One region of the Streptomyces sp. SS7 genome, then DNA from elsewhere that is predicted to be linked to it. Evidence: riboswitches for the same ligand, from Rfam matches in the RefSeq annotation. Region 1 holds a riboswitch; each other region holds the start of a gene.

Evidence for each region. A riboswitch is a leader RNA that binds a small molecule or an ion and turns the genes downstream of it on or off. The one in region 1 is predicted to bind cobalamin.
Region 2: linked by a shared signal. The riboswitch ahead of U5640_RS09620 (CbtB-domain containing protein) and the one ahead of U5640_RS34620 (cobalamin biosynthesis protein) in region 1 are both predicted to bind cobalamin.
Region 3: linked by a shared signal. The riboswitch ahead of U5640_RS41740 (ABC transporter substrate-binding protein) and the one ahead of U5640_RS34620 (cobalamin biosynthesis protein) in region 1 are both predicted to bind cobalamin.

Annotation. Positions count from the first base shown of each region.
Region 1 covers NZ_CP141223.1:7,542,512-7,548,111, forward strand. Annotated here, with positions in the region: gene cobN (cobaltochelatase subunit CobN) at 1-472, opposite strand, end outside; gene U5640_RS34615 (cobyric acid synthase) at 469-1,977, opposite strand; gene U5640_RS34620 (cobalamin biosynthesis protein) at 1,974-2,915, opposite strand; cobalamin riboswitch at 3,037-3,169, opposite strand; gene U5640_RS34625 (hypothetical protein) at 3,320-3,541, opposite strand; gene U5640_RS34630 (inorganic phosphate transporter) at 3,576-4,820, opposite strand; gene U5640_RS34635 (class II aldolase/adducin family protein) at 4,983-5,600, shown strand, end outside.
Region 2 covers NZ_CP141223.1:2,148,452-2,154,051, forward strand. Annotated here, with positions in the region: gene U5640_RS09610 (histidine phosphatase family protein) at 1-404, shown strand, start outside; gene U5640_RS09615 (CbtA family protein) at 451-1,203, opposite strand; gene U5640_RS09620 (CbtB-domain containing protein) at 1,223-1,444, opposite strand; cobalamin riboswitch at 1,481-1,638, opposite strand; gene U5640_RS09625 (hypothetical protein) at 2,175-3,836, opposite strand; gene U5640_RS09630 (hypothetical protein) at 3,871-4,077, opposite strand; gene U5640_RS09635 (hypothetical protein) at 4,672-5,016, shown strand; gene U5640_RS09640 (EcsC family protein) at 5,049-5,600, shown strand, end outside.
Region 3 covers NZ_CP141223.1:9,280,657-9,286,256, forward strand. Annotated here, with positions in the region: gene U5640_RS41715 (IPT/TIG domain-containing protein) at 1-656, opposite strand, end outside; partial or broken gene U5640_RS41720 (FAD-dependent monooxygenase) at 887-1,261, shown strand; partial or broken gene U5640_RS41725 (transcriptional regulator) at 1,339-1,521, opposite strand; gene U5640_RS41730 (S8 family serine peptidase) at 1,775-3,574, opposite strand; partial or broken gene U5640_RS41735 (electron transfer flavoprotein subunit alpha/FixB family protein) at 4,017-4,121, shown strand; cobalamin riboswitch at 4,174-4,350, shown strand; gene U5640_RS41740 (ABC transporter substrate-binding protein) at 4,404-5,453, shown strand; gene U5640_RS41745 (iron chelate uptake ABC transporter family permease subunit) at 5,450-5,600, shown strand, end outside.

The DNA of each region.
Region 1 (5,600 bases):
GCACGCCGACGGTCGGCCGGCCCGCCTCCCGGGCGCGCTCCCCGTGGACGCCGTAGTCGGGCATCTTCCGCGGCTCGACGAACCCCTCGCCGGTCAGCAGCACGGTGTCCGAGAGGAACCGGGCGAGTTCGGTGAGGTTGTCCGGGCCGCCCTCGACCAGGTACCGCAGCGCCTCGGCCACCACACCGGCCGGCACCGACGACTCGGCCATCAGCTCGGCGTCCGGCACGCTCTCGCCGCCCAGCAGCACGGTCGGGATGCCGGACGCCTTCAGCACGGCCAGTCCGTCCTCCCAGGCCCGCTTGCCGCCGAGCAGCCGTACGACGGCGAGGTCCGCGCCGTCCAGGAGACCGGGCAGCTCGTCCGTGACGTCGACGCGGGTCGGGTTGCCGATCCGGTAGCCGGCACCGGTGGCGGCCCGGGCCGCCAGCAGATCGGTGTCGGCGGTCGACAACAACAACACAGTGCTCATGCGGGCGCTCCCGGTGGAATGAAAGGCAGTCCTTGCGGCGCGCCCGACTCGATGAGCCGCATCAGCGCGTCCGTGTCCGCGTGCTGTTCGATCAGATCGCCGAGCCGGTCGAGCTGCTCCTCGCGCAGCGCGGCGAACGAGGTGTCCGGGGCCGGCACCAACCGGCGGCCCGCGGCGGCCGCCACCTCGCGCAGGAAGGCCCGCCGGAAGCCGTCGGACTCCAGCGAGCCGTGCCAGTGGGTGCCCCAGGTCTGCCCGACCCGGACGCCGTCCAGGAAGGGCTCGCCCTCGCCGACCTCGGCGACCCCGTGGTGGATCTCGTACCCCTCGACCGGCTCGCCGAGGGCCCGGCCGACCGGCCGGGTGAGGGTCTTCTCCCGGGCGAACCGCACCCGGACCGGCAGCACCCCGAGCCCGTCGACGTGCCCCCGCCGGCTCTCGACCTCGTCCTCGATGTGCTCGCCGAGGATCTGGAAGCCGCCGCAGATCCCGAGGACCGGCCGGCCCTCGGCGGCCCTGCGCCGCAGGGCCTCGGCGAGCCCCCGCTCCTGCAGCCACTCCAGCGCCCGTACGGTCCCGCGCGTCCCCGGGATCACCACCAGGTCGGCGTCCGCCAGCTCCTCCGGCCGGTCCACGAACCGCACCACGACCCCCGGTTCGGCGGCGAGGGCGTCCACGTCGGTGAAGTTGGACATCAGCGGGATCGCGCACACCGCGACCCGCAGCACGTCCTCGCCGACGGGCGGCGAGACGTTCGACTCCCGTACGGTCCCGCGCAGGGACACCCGCAGCCCGTCCTCCTCGTCGATCCCGAGCCCGTGCCGGAACGGCAGCACCCCGTACGTCCGCCGCCCGGTCAGCCCGTGCAGCATGGCGAGGCCCGGCTCCAGCAGCGAGACGTCCCCGCGGAACTTGTTGACGAGGAACCCGGCGACCAGCCCCTGGTCCTCGGGGGAGAGCAGCGCCACCGTCCCGAAGAACGAGGCGAAGACCCCGCCGCGGTCGATGTCGCCGACGACGAGGACCGGGAGCCCGGCGCCCCGGGCGATCCCCATGTTGACGATGTCGGTCCGCCGGAGATTGATCTCGGCGGGAGAACCGGCCCCCTCACAGATCACCGCGTCATACGTGCCCCGCAACTCGGCGAGACAGTCGAGCACGGTCCCGAGGAGTTTCTGCTGCCGCCCGCCGTGATAGCCGCGCGCGCTCATCTCGCCCACCGGTCTGCCGAGCAGCACCACTTGGCTGCTCTGCTCGCCACCGGGCTTGAGCAGCACGGGATTCATCAGCGCGGTCGGCTCGACGCGGCAGGCCTGCGCCTGCATGGCCTGCGCCCGCCCGATCTCGGCGCCCTCCCGCGTCACGAAGGAGTTCAGCGACATGTTCTGCGCCTTGAAGGGCGCGACCTTGACCCCCTGGCGGACCAGCCACCGGCAGATCCCGGCCGTGACGACACTCTTGCCGGCGTCGGAGGTGGTGCCGGCGACGAGGAGACCCCCGCTCATGACCTGTGCCCCCTTGCGATGAGGCGCCCGGCGACACAGACGCCGAGCGCGAGCAGACCGACGCGCCGGGAGAGCCGTACGGCCCGCTCGATGTCGCCCGTGGCGACGGCGCGTCCTTCCCCGTTGAGCACGGGCCGGTGCTCGACCCGGCCCCCGTACGACAGCGTCCCGCCGAGCCGCACCCCGAGGGCCCCCGCGAACGAGGCCTCGACGGGCCCGGCGTTGGGGCTGGGATGCCGGTCCGCGTCCTGCCGCCAGGCCCGTACGGCACCTCGCGGATCGTCCCCCGCCAGCGCGGCGAGCCCGGCGGTCAGCCGTGCCCCCGGCCACCCGGCGGCGTCGTCGAGCCGGGCCGCGGCCCACCCGAACCGCCGGTAGCGGGGGGACCGGTGACCCACCATCGCGTCGAGCGTGTTGACGGCCCGGAACCCGAGCAGCCCCGGCACCCCGCCCACCGCGCCCCACACCAGGGCCCCCACGACGGCGTCCGAGGTGTTCTCCGCGACGGACTCCACGACGGCTCGCGCGATCCCGTCGGCGTCGAGCGCCTGGGGGTCCCGCCCGCACAGATGCGGCAGCCGGGCCCGCGCCGCCCCGATGTCCCCCGCCTCCAGGGCCCGTCCCACGGTCCGGGCCTCACGGACCAGCGAGGTCCCGCCGACCACGGCCCAGGTGGCGGCGGCGGTCAGCGCGACGGAGGCGGCGGGGGAGCGGCGTACGGCCCGCTCGGCGAGGGACCCGAGGGCGACCGCCCCACCCGCGCAGACGGCGGTGTGCAGGGCGCCTCGTCCCCGGTGGTCCCGCCACAGCAGCCGCTCCACGGCACCGGCGGCCCGCCCGAACGCGGCGACCGGATGCGCCCGGCGGGGATCGCCGAGGAGCAGGTCACCGAGGAGGCCGGCGGCGGCGCCGTACGCGAAGACGCGATCGGCTCGCATCGGCTCAGCCGGCCGTGGGGGCGGGCAGCGGTCCTGGGCTGTACCCGAGAGCCCGTGGGCAGACCCTCGAACGGCAGGCGAGCATGGCGATATGTCCTCACTCAGGGTGTCCACGCCCTGGTTCGACGAGACCGGCGGCGAGAGTTCCTGGCTCCCGGGGCTACCTACCCCGGTGACAGTGGCGGGACCGCGCCGGATTCTCACCGGCTTCCTCTTCTGCCGCCGTACATGGCCCCGGCAGTCCACCACGCCCCCGGAAGGGCCGTCAACTTGCCGTTGACCTGCGCGGGGAGAGTGTGCAGAACCCCACACGGGGGTGGTTCCCGAGGTCACGAGGGGCGGGCACGCGGAAGGGGTGCGGGACGGCGATCCGTCCCGCACCCCTTCGGTGTCCGCGCGGTGGGTCAGGCGACGATCAGTGAGATCCCGTACGCCACCGCCGCCGCGCAGGCCGCGAAGCACACGTACGCGCCCGTCACCGCGAGGCCGGCCGAGCCGCCCTCCGCGGTGGCCCGCTCCTGGCGGGACAGGCCCATGACGCCGAGGGTGAACAGGGCCACCAGGGCCACCGTGACCACGAGGCTGACGCCGAAGACGGAGCCCAGGGCCGCCCAGTCGATGTCCATGCTGATTCTCTTCCTTCGTACCGGGTGGGCGGGCTCAGGCGGCCGGAGCCGTGGGCTCGGTGGTGGAGGTGGCCGTTGCGGCCGGGGAGGGAATGGTGGCTGTCAGGTCCTCGGTGACCGTGCCCGCCGGGGGCGGGGTGACGGCCGCGATCGCCGTGGTGACGACGCCGGGCGGCTCCTCGGTCGCGTTGACGTTCGAGGCGTCCACGACCTCGCGGCGGGAGATCTTCCAGATCGCGGCGCTGGAGGCGATCAGGAAGACCGCGACCACCGCGGTGCCCCAGTCGCCCAGGTCGGTGACCGACTCGGCCAGCGCGCCCACCAGGGCGGCCGCCGGGAGCGTCAGGCCCCAGGCCACGAACATCCGGGTCGCCGTCGACCAGCGGACCACACCGCCCTTGCGGCCCAGGCCCGCGCCCATCACCGAACCGGAGACGGAGTGCGTGGTCGACAGGGAGAAGCCGAGGTGGGAGGAGGCCAGGATGACCGTCGCCGCGCTGGTCTGGGCGGCGAAGCCCTGCTGCGGCTGAAGGTCGGTCAGGCCCTTGCCCATGGTGCGGATGATGCGCCAGCCGCCGAGGTAGGTGCCGAGCGCGATGGCCAGGCCGGCGGAGAGGATGACCCAGGTGGGCGGGTCCGAGTCGGGGGCGACGGCGCCGCCGGCGACCAGGGCCAGGGTGATGATGCCCATCGTCTTCTGCGCGTCGTTGGTGCCGTGGGCCAGGGAGACCAGGCCGGCCGAGGCGACCTGGCCGGCGCGGTAGCCCTTCGCCGCGGCCTTGCCGTCGGCCTTCCTGCCCAGGGTGTAGGACAGCCGGGTGGCGAGCATCGCGGCGACGCCCGCCACGATCGGGGCCGCGACGGCCGGGATCAGGACCTTGGTGACCAGCGCGTCGCCGTGCACCGCGCCCAGACCCGCCGAGGCGATGGTGGCGCCGATCAGGCCGCCCATGAGGGCGTGCGAGGAGCTGGAGGGCAGTCCCACCAGCCAGGTCAGCAGGTTCCAGAGGATCGCGCCGACCAGGGCGGCGAAGATGACCTCGGGACGGATGCCGGTCTCGTCGACGAGACCCTTGGAGATCGTGTTCGCGACCTCCACCGAGAGGAAGGCGCCCACAAGGTTCAGCACGGCGGACATGGCCACCGCGACCTTGGGCTTGAGTGCACCGGTCGAGATGGTCGTGGCCATCGCGTTGGCGGTGTCGTGGAAACCGTTCGTGAAATCGAACGCGAGTGCGGTGACCACCACAATCGCGAGGATCAGCGAGAAGTTTTCCATTTACCCAGGCAATCGTTCGAAGTCATTGGTTCGTTGAAGCTAAGTAACCTGAGTGAACGGAAGGTGAACTGGGATGGGCGTCAAGGTGTCCTTGTGGAGTGAGACACTCCTCACTCGGTAGCTCCCCGTGTCGAGTGCCTCGCGCACTGGCAGGATCGGGGCATGGGTGAACAGCTGAGCGACGAACGGCAGGCCTGGGCGGAGCTCGTGGCGACGGCCCGCCGCACCGTCACGGACGGCCTGGTCGTCGGCACCTCGGGCAATGTCTCCGTGCGGGTCGGCGACACCGTCCTCGTCACCCCGTCGGGCGTGCCGTACGACCGGCTCACGCCCCACGACGTCACGGGCGTCGACCTCACCGGCCGGCAGGTCCGCGGCACCCTCGTGCCGACCAGCGAGCTGCCCCTGCACCTGGCCGTGTACCGCCGTACCGACGCCCGGGCGATCGTCCACACCCACGCCGTGCACGCCACCGCCGTCTCGACCCTCGTGGCCGAGCTCCCCACCGTCCACTACATGGCCGGCGCCCTCGGCGGCCCCGTCCGGGTCGCCCCCTACGCGACCTACGGCACCGAGGAGTTGGCCGAGCACGCCCTGCGCGCCCTGGCCGACCGCACCGGCTGCCTCCTCCAGAACCACGGCACGCTCACCTACGGCGCCACCCTCGACCAGGCCTTCGACCGAACGGCCCAGCTGGAGTGGATGTGCCACCTCTGGCTCACCGCGTCCTCGGTCCCCGGCCACACCCCGACCCTCCTGACGCACGCCCAGATAGCCGAG
Region 2 (5,600 bases), 5.4 Mb from region 1:
TGGACGGGGTGGAGGAAGGGGACCTGGCGGGCCTGGACGTGGGGCGATGGCGGGGCCTGACCCTCGCCGAGGTCGGCGCCGCCGAGCCGCAGGAGGTGGGCCGCTGGCTCGCCGACCCCGACGCGGCACCGCACGGCGGGGAGTCGGTGGCGGACCTGTGCGCGCGGGTGGAGCGCTGGCTGCGGACGGCGGCCGGGACGGCCGGGCACACGGTCGCGGTGGTCGAGCCGGAGATCGTACGGGCCGTGGCGGTGCGGGTGTTGGGGGCGCCGACGGCGGCGTTCTGGCGGCTCGACGTGCCCCCGCTGGGCGTCACCTCGGTCAGCGGGCGGGACGGCCGCTGGAACCTGCGGCTCGGACAGCCGCCGGCCCCGGCGGGCGAACAGGGCGACGACCACGCATGACAGGGCCCCCGGACGATCCGGGGGCCCTGGTGTCATGACGGTCGGCTCACTGCGGGACGGTCATCGCCGCCCGCGCCGAGGCCTTCACGGGCCTGGGGTTCAGGAGCCGTTCGGCCAGTTCGCCGAAGAGGAGGCCGAAGGCCGTCCACAGGGTGATCTGGAGGGCCAGGGTGGACAGGCGGAACCGCCACAGCAGGGTGGCCGGGAAGTCCGCCGGGACTTCGTTGACCGCGGGCAGGAACGCGTACGCCAGACCGATCAGGGTGACGAAGCCGAGCACGGCGACGACGGTGGCGTACCAGGTGCCGAGCCTCGGCGCGAGGCGCTTGCCGGCGATCACCGCGGCGATCGCGAGGAGCACGCCGAGCAGCATCATCAGGAAGAACAGGGTGGTGCGTTTGGCGATCGTGTCGTGGTCGCCGACCGCGGGCGGGTTGGCCGGGTACTTCAGGAACGGCACGACGTACACGGCCAGCAGCGCGGCCCCCGACAGCAGCAGCGCCGTGGCCCGCGGGCCGAATCGGCCGACCCGGCCGAGGGCGAAGCAGTAGGCGAGGGCGGCGATGCCGCCGAAGGCGACGCCGTAGACCAGGACGCCGGTGGCGAGACCTGCGGTGGACTGCAGGGAACGGGAGACGAGTTCGACCTCGTGCTCGTGGGCGTGGGACTCCTCGAAGCCGATGGCGCTGTCGACGTTCGGCTCGCCCAGGAAGTAGGCGACGACGAGGGCGAGCACGCCGGCCGCGAGGCCGGCGAGCATGCCCCGCACCAGAAGGTTTCGCACGGTTGCGGAATTCATGGTGGTGCGGCGCCCCTCGTCAGTGGCAGGGGAAGCCGAGCAAGTGGCGGGCGTCGTGCACCCACTCGTGGACTCCCTCGCCGGAGACGACGGAGGTGGCGCCCTGCTCGGCGCCGACGAAGTACAGCAGGACCAGCATGAGGATGCCGAAGAAGACCGCCCACGGAGCGATGTCCTTGAGCGGCAGCTTGGCGGGAACGGCGGGTGCGGCGGTGGTCGGCTGGGCGACGTGCTGCGCCATGGGCAGGGCCTCCTCTGGGAGTTCGCGTCCCATCTCGGTGGTGCACAGGACGACGGCCCCGGGTCTGACTCGCGGTCCGCTCCCGCTGCGGGGAGCGCACCGTTCACAGTGGCGCGACCGTGCCGGATTTCCACCGGCTTCCGTGTTTCCGTCGTCGATATCAGAGTGAAGGTACCGTGCCCCGCGGAACTGGCCAAGAGCGCATGGTCCGACGTGATCGGACTCTCCCCGCCCCCGACGGCCGCGCGGCCGGCCGCTCCGGGGCCGCTTGATCGTCTTCATGGTGCAGTGCGAAGTGACGTTCCTGATCCGCGGGATGGTCATGACCGGGCTGGACACCTCCGTCGCCCTCGGCCGTGAGACGGCGTCGGGGGCGGGGACGGGCCGCCTGCCACGACCGGGGCCGGCCCGGTGCGCCGCTGCGCCGCTGCGCGCGAACGGGAGCGCCGGCCGGTCGGCCGCGATGGCCGCCACGGTCCCCTCTGTGGCCGCACCGATCAGTCCGCGGGCGCTGCGCGCCGCCTACGACCGTGTGCCAGGCGCAGGTGCTCAGCCTGACCGATCCCGAAGCCTTCGGGCGGACTACCGGCGTCTGCTGACCAGGCCGGGAGACACCACGGGTTGCCGCTGGCGGCTCTGCCCGGTGGGTGCCCCCGGCCGGGACAGGGCACTGCGGCGGGAAGTCGACGAATGCCTTCCGGGGGGCTTCGTCGCACCGCTGCGTCGGGAGTCAGGGCCTGCCGCCGACGATGGTGGCTAGGGCTGTTACTGCGCTTCGGGTCCAGGCGTACTGGGCTTGGGCGCGTGTTGCCCGGTCGTCGCAGGCCGGGTATCCGAAGGCTCCCGTTGTGTTCTGCTGTGCGATGAGGAAGGAGATGGCGTCCTGGGTGATGCGGTGACGGCCCCACCCGTCCTGGGCAAGGCTGCGGATGGCGGCTGCGATCTGGCCGAGGTGGTACGTCTCTCTGGCTTCGCGCAGGGAGACGGCGGCCTGAAGCGGGTAGAGAGGCTGTTCGTGCGGCACAGCCTGACGGGGGACGGCGGCGGTTGACGGGCCGAGGAGACCGAGGTCGACAAGCCGGTGCACATTGTCGTAGATGTCGGCAGGGACCATGTCGAGTGAGCTGACCACATCGGCTGTGGCCTTGAGGAAGTGTTCCAAGGACGGACAGCCGACTCCCGCTGTGCGGAGGGCCAGGGCGAACTCTCCCGCGACTTCCATGCCCTGTTCCTGCCAGAGGGCCGGGGCCGAGTCGGCCAGGCGCGCCGCGTAGTGCTCGAGCGCCGGCCGGGCGAGGTGGTGTTCCCGGATTGCGGCGGCCCCGACAGCAGCGGCCGCGACACCGGGAAGCCCCACGCGCGGGTCTTTCATCATGCTTTCGTCGCACAGCCACAGGACAGCGCGCCTGAGGGGCGCTTCCAGAGGGACATCCGCAGTCGGCAGATCCGGGCGTGGCTTGGCGGGCCGTCGGGGGCTTCGCTCGAGAAGGCCGGCCAGGGCGGCGACGATGGTGGTGTGGTACCCCTCCGCCCAGTGGCGGAACTCGTCATCCCCACTGTCCAGTCCGGGGTGGATGATGCCTTCGGGCCCGTTCACCCGCCCGTTGTCCTCCTGGACGGATTCCAGGAACCGCCATGCCCGGTCTGCCGCTGGGGAGTCGGTGATGCCGAGGCAGTACAGGCAGCACAACAACTCCCCGGCCAGGTCGGCGTTCGCACGGGCCTCGGCCAGCACGAGGAGCGCTTCGAGGAGTTCGACGGCCTCGCCCGGGCTGTAGCCGCGGGGCCATACAGGCTCACGCAGACCGAAGTCCGTGACGTAGAACAGCGTGTGCGTGATGGCGTAGACGTCGCGGTCGCCCAGCTTGAGGACGTTCGGGCGTCGGCACAGAACGGTGAAGGGCAGAACCTCGTCCATGGAGGACAGGTCGTTTTCGATCCCGCACAGGTACAGGGTGTGGAGCAGATCCAGCTGCCGATAGGGCACTCGCTCGAACGCGGCCGCGTATCCGCCGCCCGAGGCCTGCTGGACAATCCGCCGGAATTCCGGGTCTTCACGACCGCAGAGCCGCAGTGCCGCGTATGTCCCTGCATACAGCAGGAGGGCAGCTTCGTCCCGCGCAATCATTTCCCGGTAAGAGGGCTGCCGGGCGACGTCCTCGACCTGTTCGAGAACGGCCGCATAGCCACCGGTAAGAGGTGCACCATCAAGGCGTGCACGCAATCCCACCAGAAAGGCCGTCTCGATCAGAGCTTTGCGGGTGAACAGTACTTGGTCCGGCTGGGATTTGCGCGGGTCCAACATGGCCCGGCGCGCAGCGAGCCAGGCAACGGCCCGGTCCTCCACCGCGCGCCTTCGAGATGACCGGACGCCGGGTTCTTCTGTTTCCACCGTTTTCCTCCCGGCAGTCACCTTGTTCGGCAGATCAGCCTTCTGCAGGCACCGAGACGTCGGCTACTTCGTTGGCGACGACCAGGACGTAGCGTTCCCAGGCGAGCACATAGCCTGCGACATCGTCCAGCTGGCTGACCTGACCGACCACGCGCTCCAGGGGAACACTGAGGTCGACCAGCCCACTGGTCCTGAGGAAATCCAGCGCTTTACGCGCATCAACCGACGGTGGACAGGACATGACGAACCTCCTGCTCGAAGTCCAGCATTTCCCTTCTACTGTCGTCCAATTCACCATGGCAGCGGAATATGCGAGCGGAAACTCATACATTCACACTTGCCCTGCGCGACTGCCGTTCGGCCTCAGGACGACCGACGCTGCCGTACCGTCGACGACCGGCCTGAGAGCATCCTCACCGCACCATGAGGGCGCTCGCTTCGCCCACCGCCCTGACGTGGCAGGCGTAAATCGGTCCGGGCGCACCGCAGGCCGCTCGGGTCCGGGCGGGCGGACAGAGCCCGGCCCAGCGGGTCGAGCGGGATCAACTCCGGTTCCGGGTGTGCGAGGTGAGCGCGACGAACCGGGACGAGCCCGAAGGCCGCCGAACACAGCCGGTGCACGTCCTCCGTCGGGCACCGACACCAACACCGACCGTTCGAAAGTACGTTGACCGCGTGAACGCGCAAACTCCTGCCGATCGCCCGCATCCCCGTCTACTGTGACGGCTGCGTCGCCCTCTGTGCCGAGGCGAGGGGCGGCGCGGCAGGATGCAGAAGGGGGCGCGTCCACCAGGGGGTCGGCGGGAACGCGTGCCGAGAGCAGAGGAGCGGGGCAGTGACTCACGAGCTCGTCGACGGCGGCTTCCGCATCGAGCGCGGCACCGGCAGGCGAAGCATGGGGGAGGCCCACCTGGCCGATGACGTGCGCGCTCCTGAGGAAGCCTCCGACGCTACGGTCTCCGTCACGACGAGCCTCCGCCGAGGTACCGGGGTGCGCATCGGCACCGGCAGCGACGGCGACGATCCGCCCCACCCGGCGACGGCGTACCGAGGCGGCGAGTCGCTGCGCGACCTCGTCGAGGAGGCGCCCCGGCTGCCGGGCTCCCGGGCCGCCGCCACCGGCACCCGGATCGCCGCCGCCCGCCCCCAGGACGTCGTCCGTCCAAGCCACCCCGCCTGACAGCTCGTCCAGAGACAGGAGCTCCACGGACCATGAGCGACCCGCAGTACCGGCAGCAGCCCGATGGGCTTCCCTCGACCTACGAGCTCGAGGCATGGCGTGCCCTGCAGCAGTTCAGGGGCCGCCCGCTGTCACGAGCGATGACCAACGCCGGCGAGCACGTTGCCAACGGCGTCGCGCATCTCGGCAAGCAGGCGGCGAAGCAACTGGAGAAGCGCCCGCGGGCCCGGTCGGCGGTCTCGCGGGGACAGCAGTTCGTTGCCAAGGGCGCTCAGAAGATCGGCGCGGGGGCTCGCGGAACCGTCGACGCCCTGCCGGACTGGAGCGGTACGGCCGTTCAGTCCGTACGGCAGACCCTGGGGCGTGTCTCGCGAGCGGGGCTCTCCTCCAAGCGCGTGGTGGCGCTCCACAACAAGCGTGGGCACGAGGTCGAGTCGCTTCCCGACCTGCGTCGCCTCGACCTGGAGCTCGTCGATGCTGTCCGTGGACGGAGGGCAAGCTGGTACTACCCGGCCGCCGCGGCGCTCTCGGGAGCGGGCGCGGGGCTTGTGATCTCCGGAGGAGAGCTCGTCATCGCCGCATCC
Region 3 (5,600 bases), 1.7 Mb from region 1:
GTGCCGGGCGGGGTGACCACCGTAAGGGTGGTCGCGTTGATCACCGAGAACGGCGCCGCGGCGCCGTCGAAGGTGACCGAGTCGGTGGTGTCGAGGTTGGTGCCGGTGATGGTCACCGCCGTGCCGCCCGAGGTCGGGCCCGAGGTGGGCGTGAGGGAGGTGACCGTGGGGGCGTCGACGTAGGTGTACGTCAGACCGTTGTTGGTGCCGCCCGCGGTGGTCACGCTCACCGACACCGGACCGGCGGCTGCACCCGCCGGCACGGTGACGCTCAGGGAGCTGTCGGAGTTCACCGTCGGGGTGGCGGTCACACCGCCGAAGGACACGCTCACGGCCGTCGACAGGCCGGTTCCGTTGAGGGTGATGGTGTTGCCGCCGGCCAGCGGCCCGGAGGTCGTGCCCAGGGCGGACTTGAACGGTGCGCCTACGTAGAAGAACGGCACCGGGTTGCTGGTCCCGCCCGGCGTGGTCACCGTGACCCCGACCGTGCCGGTCCCGGACGGGGAAACAGCGGTGACCTGAGTCGGCGAGACCTGGGTGATGTTCGTGGCCGACTTGCTGCCGAACTTCACCGCGCTGGTGTTGGACAGGTTCGTGCCCGTGATGGTCACCAGCGTGCCACCGCCGTTGGAACCCTGATTCGGAGAGATGGGCATAGCTGTACTCCTCGCTCTAGGTGGGGACTTGCGAGGAACCGGCACAGAGGGCGGCAGCGTCACAGGGACCAGACCGTCACGCGGTCAGGGCAGCCAGGGGCCAGGGAGGACGAACAGAGACAAGGCCTCACCGTGGCCACGGCCGAGCACCCTGCAACCTTCCGGCTTCTCCAGTGGGCAAAGAAAAACCGGCAAACGGCTGCCTGTCCCAACACTCCCCCGGCACGGGGATGGGCAACCCGCCGGTTCACACTCTCAGTGACCCACACGCCCAATCGGGTGACAAGAGTCCAGCCGCCTCTATCACCCGAAGTGAGGAACCACCCGCTCGAGACGGGCCTCCCCGCCGGCCTGCCGCGACCCAGCTCGCACATGGCTTCGCCGACCCGCTGCCGCGGGTGATCGCCGCGACCGATCCGGCGAACGTCCAGCGGTGGCAGCTGCGCGACCGCAAACCGATCAAGCAGTGGACCAAGAGGCGCGCCACCCTGGTCGGCGACGCCGCCCACCCCACCTCGCCCTTCGCGGCCTACGGGGCCGGTATGGCCACCGAGGACGGCCCCTTCCTCGGGCGTCGCCTCGCCGGTGTGGATCTGGGGGACTACGGGCCCGATCTCATGGGCCCGAGGGCTTCTACGCGCGGCACGATGCCGGCGTCACGCCCAGCGCATCCCGAGCCCGGTCCGCCGGTCCAGCCGGAGGTCACGACGACCGGGTGCTCGGGGGTGCCCTCCGGCGGCGCCGGGTCCATCGGCTCCGTGCCCAGCGAGCCGGGGTTGTGGCCGGCCACCCAGTTCCCGCTCGCTTCGTCGCGCACCGCGCGGGTGGGCGGGCGCAGTGCGGTCATCAGCTCCAGCCCGGAGAGCGGTCAGACGGCCAGGTTCCGCCGCCGGCCATTTCGACGAGCTTGAGGGAATGCGCTGCTCGAGCCGGCCGCACTCCGCGCCGACCGCACGGGCAGCGGGGACGCGGCTGCGCGCGCCGCGACCCCGCTGCCTCCCTGGACACCTCCGGCCTGGTGGCCCCGACCGCGGCGTACGACGCTGCCGAGACCCATCTGGCTTCTGCCGCCCAGCAGTTCGCCCCCGGCCGAACAGACCGCGTTGCCGGGCCCTGCCCTAGAAGGTCAGGTTCCAGGCGTCGATCTTGCCCGTGTCGGAGGCGGCGTTGTCGTTGACGCGCAGCTTCCAGGTGCCGTTCGCGACCTCCGAGGAGGCGTTCACGGTGTAGGTCTGGGCGATGTTGTCGGCGCTGCCGCCGGTGTGGTTGTGCAGCGTGTACTCGGTGCCGTCCGGTGCCACCAGGTCGACCTTCAGGTCACCGATGTAGGTGTGCTTGATGTCCACACCCACCTTGAGAGTGGCCGGGGCGTTGCCCGTCACACCGGTGACGGCGATCGGGCTCTCCGCGGTCGCGTTGTCGGCGATGGCGAAGTCCGCGAGGTTCTCGAAGTACGTGCCGGGCGGCGGGGTGGTGCCGACGGCCTTGAGGGCGTCGACCTGTCCTTCGCCGAAGAACGAGTTGTTGGCCGTCGTGCCCGTGCAGCGGCTGTCCGAGGGGCAGGCGATGTCGTTGGCCTGGGCGGCCAGCTTGGCGCGGAGCTGCGCGGGGGTGATGCCCGGGTTGGCGCTCGCGAGGAGTGCCGCCACGCCGACCACGTGCGGCGTGGCCATCGAGGTGCCGCTCTTGCTGCCGTAGCCGCCGCCGGGGACGGTGGAGTACACGCTGCTGCCCGGCGCCGCGACGTCGATGACGCCCTGCCCGTAGTTGGAGAACGAGGCCTTGGTGACGCCCGTGCCGTTGGCCGCGACCGTGACCACGCCCGGCAGCTCGGTCGGGATGTCGAGGCAGGCGTTGGTGATGGTGCGGGTGACCGGCGTCGAGTCGTTGGGGCTCGCTGAGTCGGTCGTCTTGTGGGCGAGGTCGTAGTTCTCGTTGCCCGCGGCGGCGATCTGGAGGGAGCCCTTGCCCTCGGCGTACTCCTGGGCGCGCTTGACGCCCTCGATGATGGCGGCCTGGTCGATGTTGTCCGGGCAGTTGAACTGCCAAGGGTCCGTGTAATAGCTGTTGTTGGTGACCTTGAAGCCGTGGTCACCGGCCCAGACGAAGCCGCAGACGGTGTTCTCGGCGAAGAAGAAGGAGTTGCCGGGCTCGGCGACCCGGACCGCGGCGATCTTCACTCCGGGGGCCACACCGACGACGCCCTTGCCGTTCTTGGCCGCGGCGATGGTGCCCGCCACGTGGGTGCCGTGCGTGTCGACGTCCCGCCAGGCGCCGGTACGGGTGTCGGGCTTGCCGTAGGCGCAGGAGACCGAGTCGGCCGCGTCGAAGTTGGGCGCCAGGTCCTGGTGCTGGTCGTCCACACCGGTGTCCAGGATGCCGACCGTGACGGACGCGGAGCCCGGGTTCACGGCCCAGGCCTGGTCGGCCTTGATCTGGCTCATGTCGGCCCGGACCGGTTCTCCGGCCGGGGTCGAGGCCTGGGCCGGATTTGCCGGGAGCGTCGGGTTGTAGGCATCGGCCGGGACGTCCGAGGTGCGCGTGGCGCCGACCTGCTGCACGCCGGCGACGCCGCGCATGGTGGCGGCGAATCCGCTGGACGCCGAGTGGGCGACGATCACGCCGATGGCGTCGTAGTTCGAGAAGACGGTGCCGCCGTTGGCGGCGATCGCGGAGCGGACCGCCGCATTGTCACCGGGGGCGGTGATCACGAGGTAGGCACGCGTGCCGGCCACCCAGGCCGCGCTCTGGGAAGCCGGCACGGCGGCCGGGGCGTGGGCCTTGGCGGCCGGCGCGGTGGAGGAGACGACGGGGAGCGTGCCGGCGAGGGCGCCCGGGGTGCCGAACGCGAGGGCGGCGCCGAGCGTGGCCGCCAGGACCAGCGTGCGTCTTGGGCGGCTGGATATGTGGGGTATCAATGCGTCCTCCGGAGACGGCCCGGCCGTGCTGGTGGCAGCGGCCGGGCCGTACGAAACGAGTGGTGGATGCAAGATGTCAGGTGCATGCCCTAGTGCGGAAGTACCTTTCCGCGCAGGGGCGTTATGGAGGCATGGCTGAAAATAGACCTGCCCCGGGCGTCGGCGGGGCCCGGAATCCGCTGGGAGCCCGGCGACGCCGACCGCGTTGCAGGGCCGACCTCAAGCACGCGTACCGACGACGGCGTCAGAGCGTCGGCTCGTGCTCGCGCAGATGGGCGATGATCAGGCTTGTGAGGCCTCGGGGGCCTCGTCGGGGACCCAGCGACTGAGATCAACACCAGGACGCCGGGCTCGGCTTTGGCCGCCTCATGGTCAGGGGATACGCGGGGCACCAGCCAGGTTCGCGACCACAACGGTCGTCAGATGCCTCACGCATGGTCAGCCCGAGCTCTGCTTCGCCGCCGGGATCTCCGGCGCCATCCAGCACCGCGCCGGCATGCAGACCTCGAAGACCGTCGTCGCGGTGAACAAGGACGAGGAGGCTCCGTGTCGACGTCGCTCCCCGTGACCGAGCGCACGATCTGACCGTACGTCGGACTTGATAGCCTCGGTGTGCCAGTCGAGCCACACCCGAGGCCAGGGAATCCGGTGCGAATCCGGAACTGACGCGCAGCGGTGAGGGGGACGGGCGGGGCACGACGCCACTGGGAGACCGGGAAGGCGCCCCGACCGGACGAACCCGAGTCCGAAGACCTGCTGGCACCTCCGCGCCCCCGCGCGGGGGACACCCGTAGGCCAGGCTCCGCGTACGAGCCCCGACCCCCGAGGCGTGCCCGTGCTCCGTTCTCCCGCCCCATCCCGTACCGCGGCGTTTCTCCTCGCGTCCGCTGTGCTGCTCACCGCCTGCGGCTCCTCCGGCGACCAAGCGGCATCGAAGAAGACCACGGCCGCCGGCTACCCGGTGGTCCTCGACAACTGCGGTCACAGGAGCACCCTGAAGGCAGCCCCGAAGCGGGCCGTCTCCCTCAACCAGGGCACCACGGAGATCCTGCTCTCCCTCGGCCTCGCCGACCGCATGGCCGGTACGGCCACCTGGACCGACCCCGTGATGAAGGGCCTGGAGAAGGCCAACGCCTCGGTGCCGCGCCTCGCCGACAACAACCCCTCCTTCGAGAAGGTGCTGGACGCCGAACCCGACTTCGTCACCGCCTCGTTCGTCTCCACCCTCGGCGCGGGCGGGGTCGCCACCCGCGAGCAGTTCGAGAAGCTCGGCGTGCCCACCTATGTCTCCCCGTCCGACTGCGCGGCGGGCAAGGACAACGACAGCGGCGGCGACGGATCACGCAGCAAGCCACTCACCCTCGACGCCGTCTACGGCGAAATAGGCGACCTGGCACGCGCCTTCGGCGTCGAGGAGCGCGGCGAGAAGCTGGTCGCCTCGCTGAAGAAGCGGGTGAGCACGGCCACCGCCGGACTGCACGCCTCGGACGTCTCCCTCATGTACTGGTTCGCCAACTCCCAGTCGCCCTACCTCGCCGGCTGCTGTGGTGCGCCCGGCGCCGTCACCCGCGCGGTCGGCGCGGAGAACGCCTTCGCCGACACCCACGACGAGTGGCCCCAGGTCAACTGGGAGACCGTCGCCGACCGTGACCCCGACGTCATCGTGATCGGCGACCTGACCCGCAAGCAGCAGACCGCCGAGACCGCGCAGGCGAAGATCCGCTTCCTGGAGACGAACCCCGCCACCCGCAACCTGACCGCCGTGAAGAAGAAGCGGTACGTCCTGCTCAGCGGGCAGGCGATGAACCCGTCCATCCGCACGATCGAGGGGATCGAGAAGGTCGCAGCCGGTCTGCGTGACTTCGGGTTCGCCAAGTGAACGTCCGCTCGCTGCTGTTGACGGGCGGGGGACTGGTCGCGCTGTTCGTGTCGATCGCCGTCGCCGTGACGATCGGGCCCGCCGACATCTCCACCGGTGACGTCTGGGCGTCCGTCGCGGCCCATCTCGGCCTGGGGGAGGGCACGT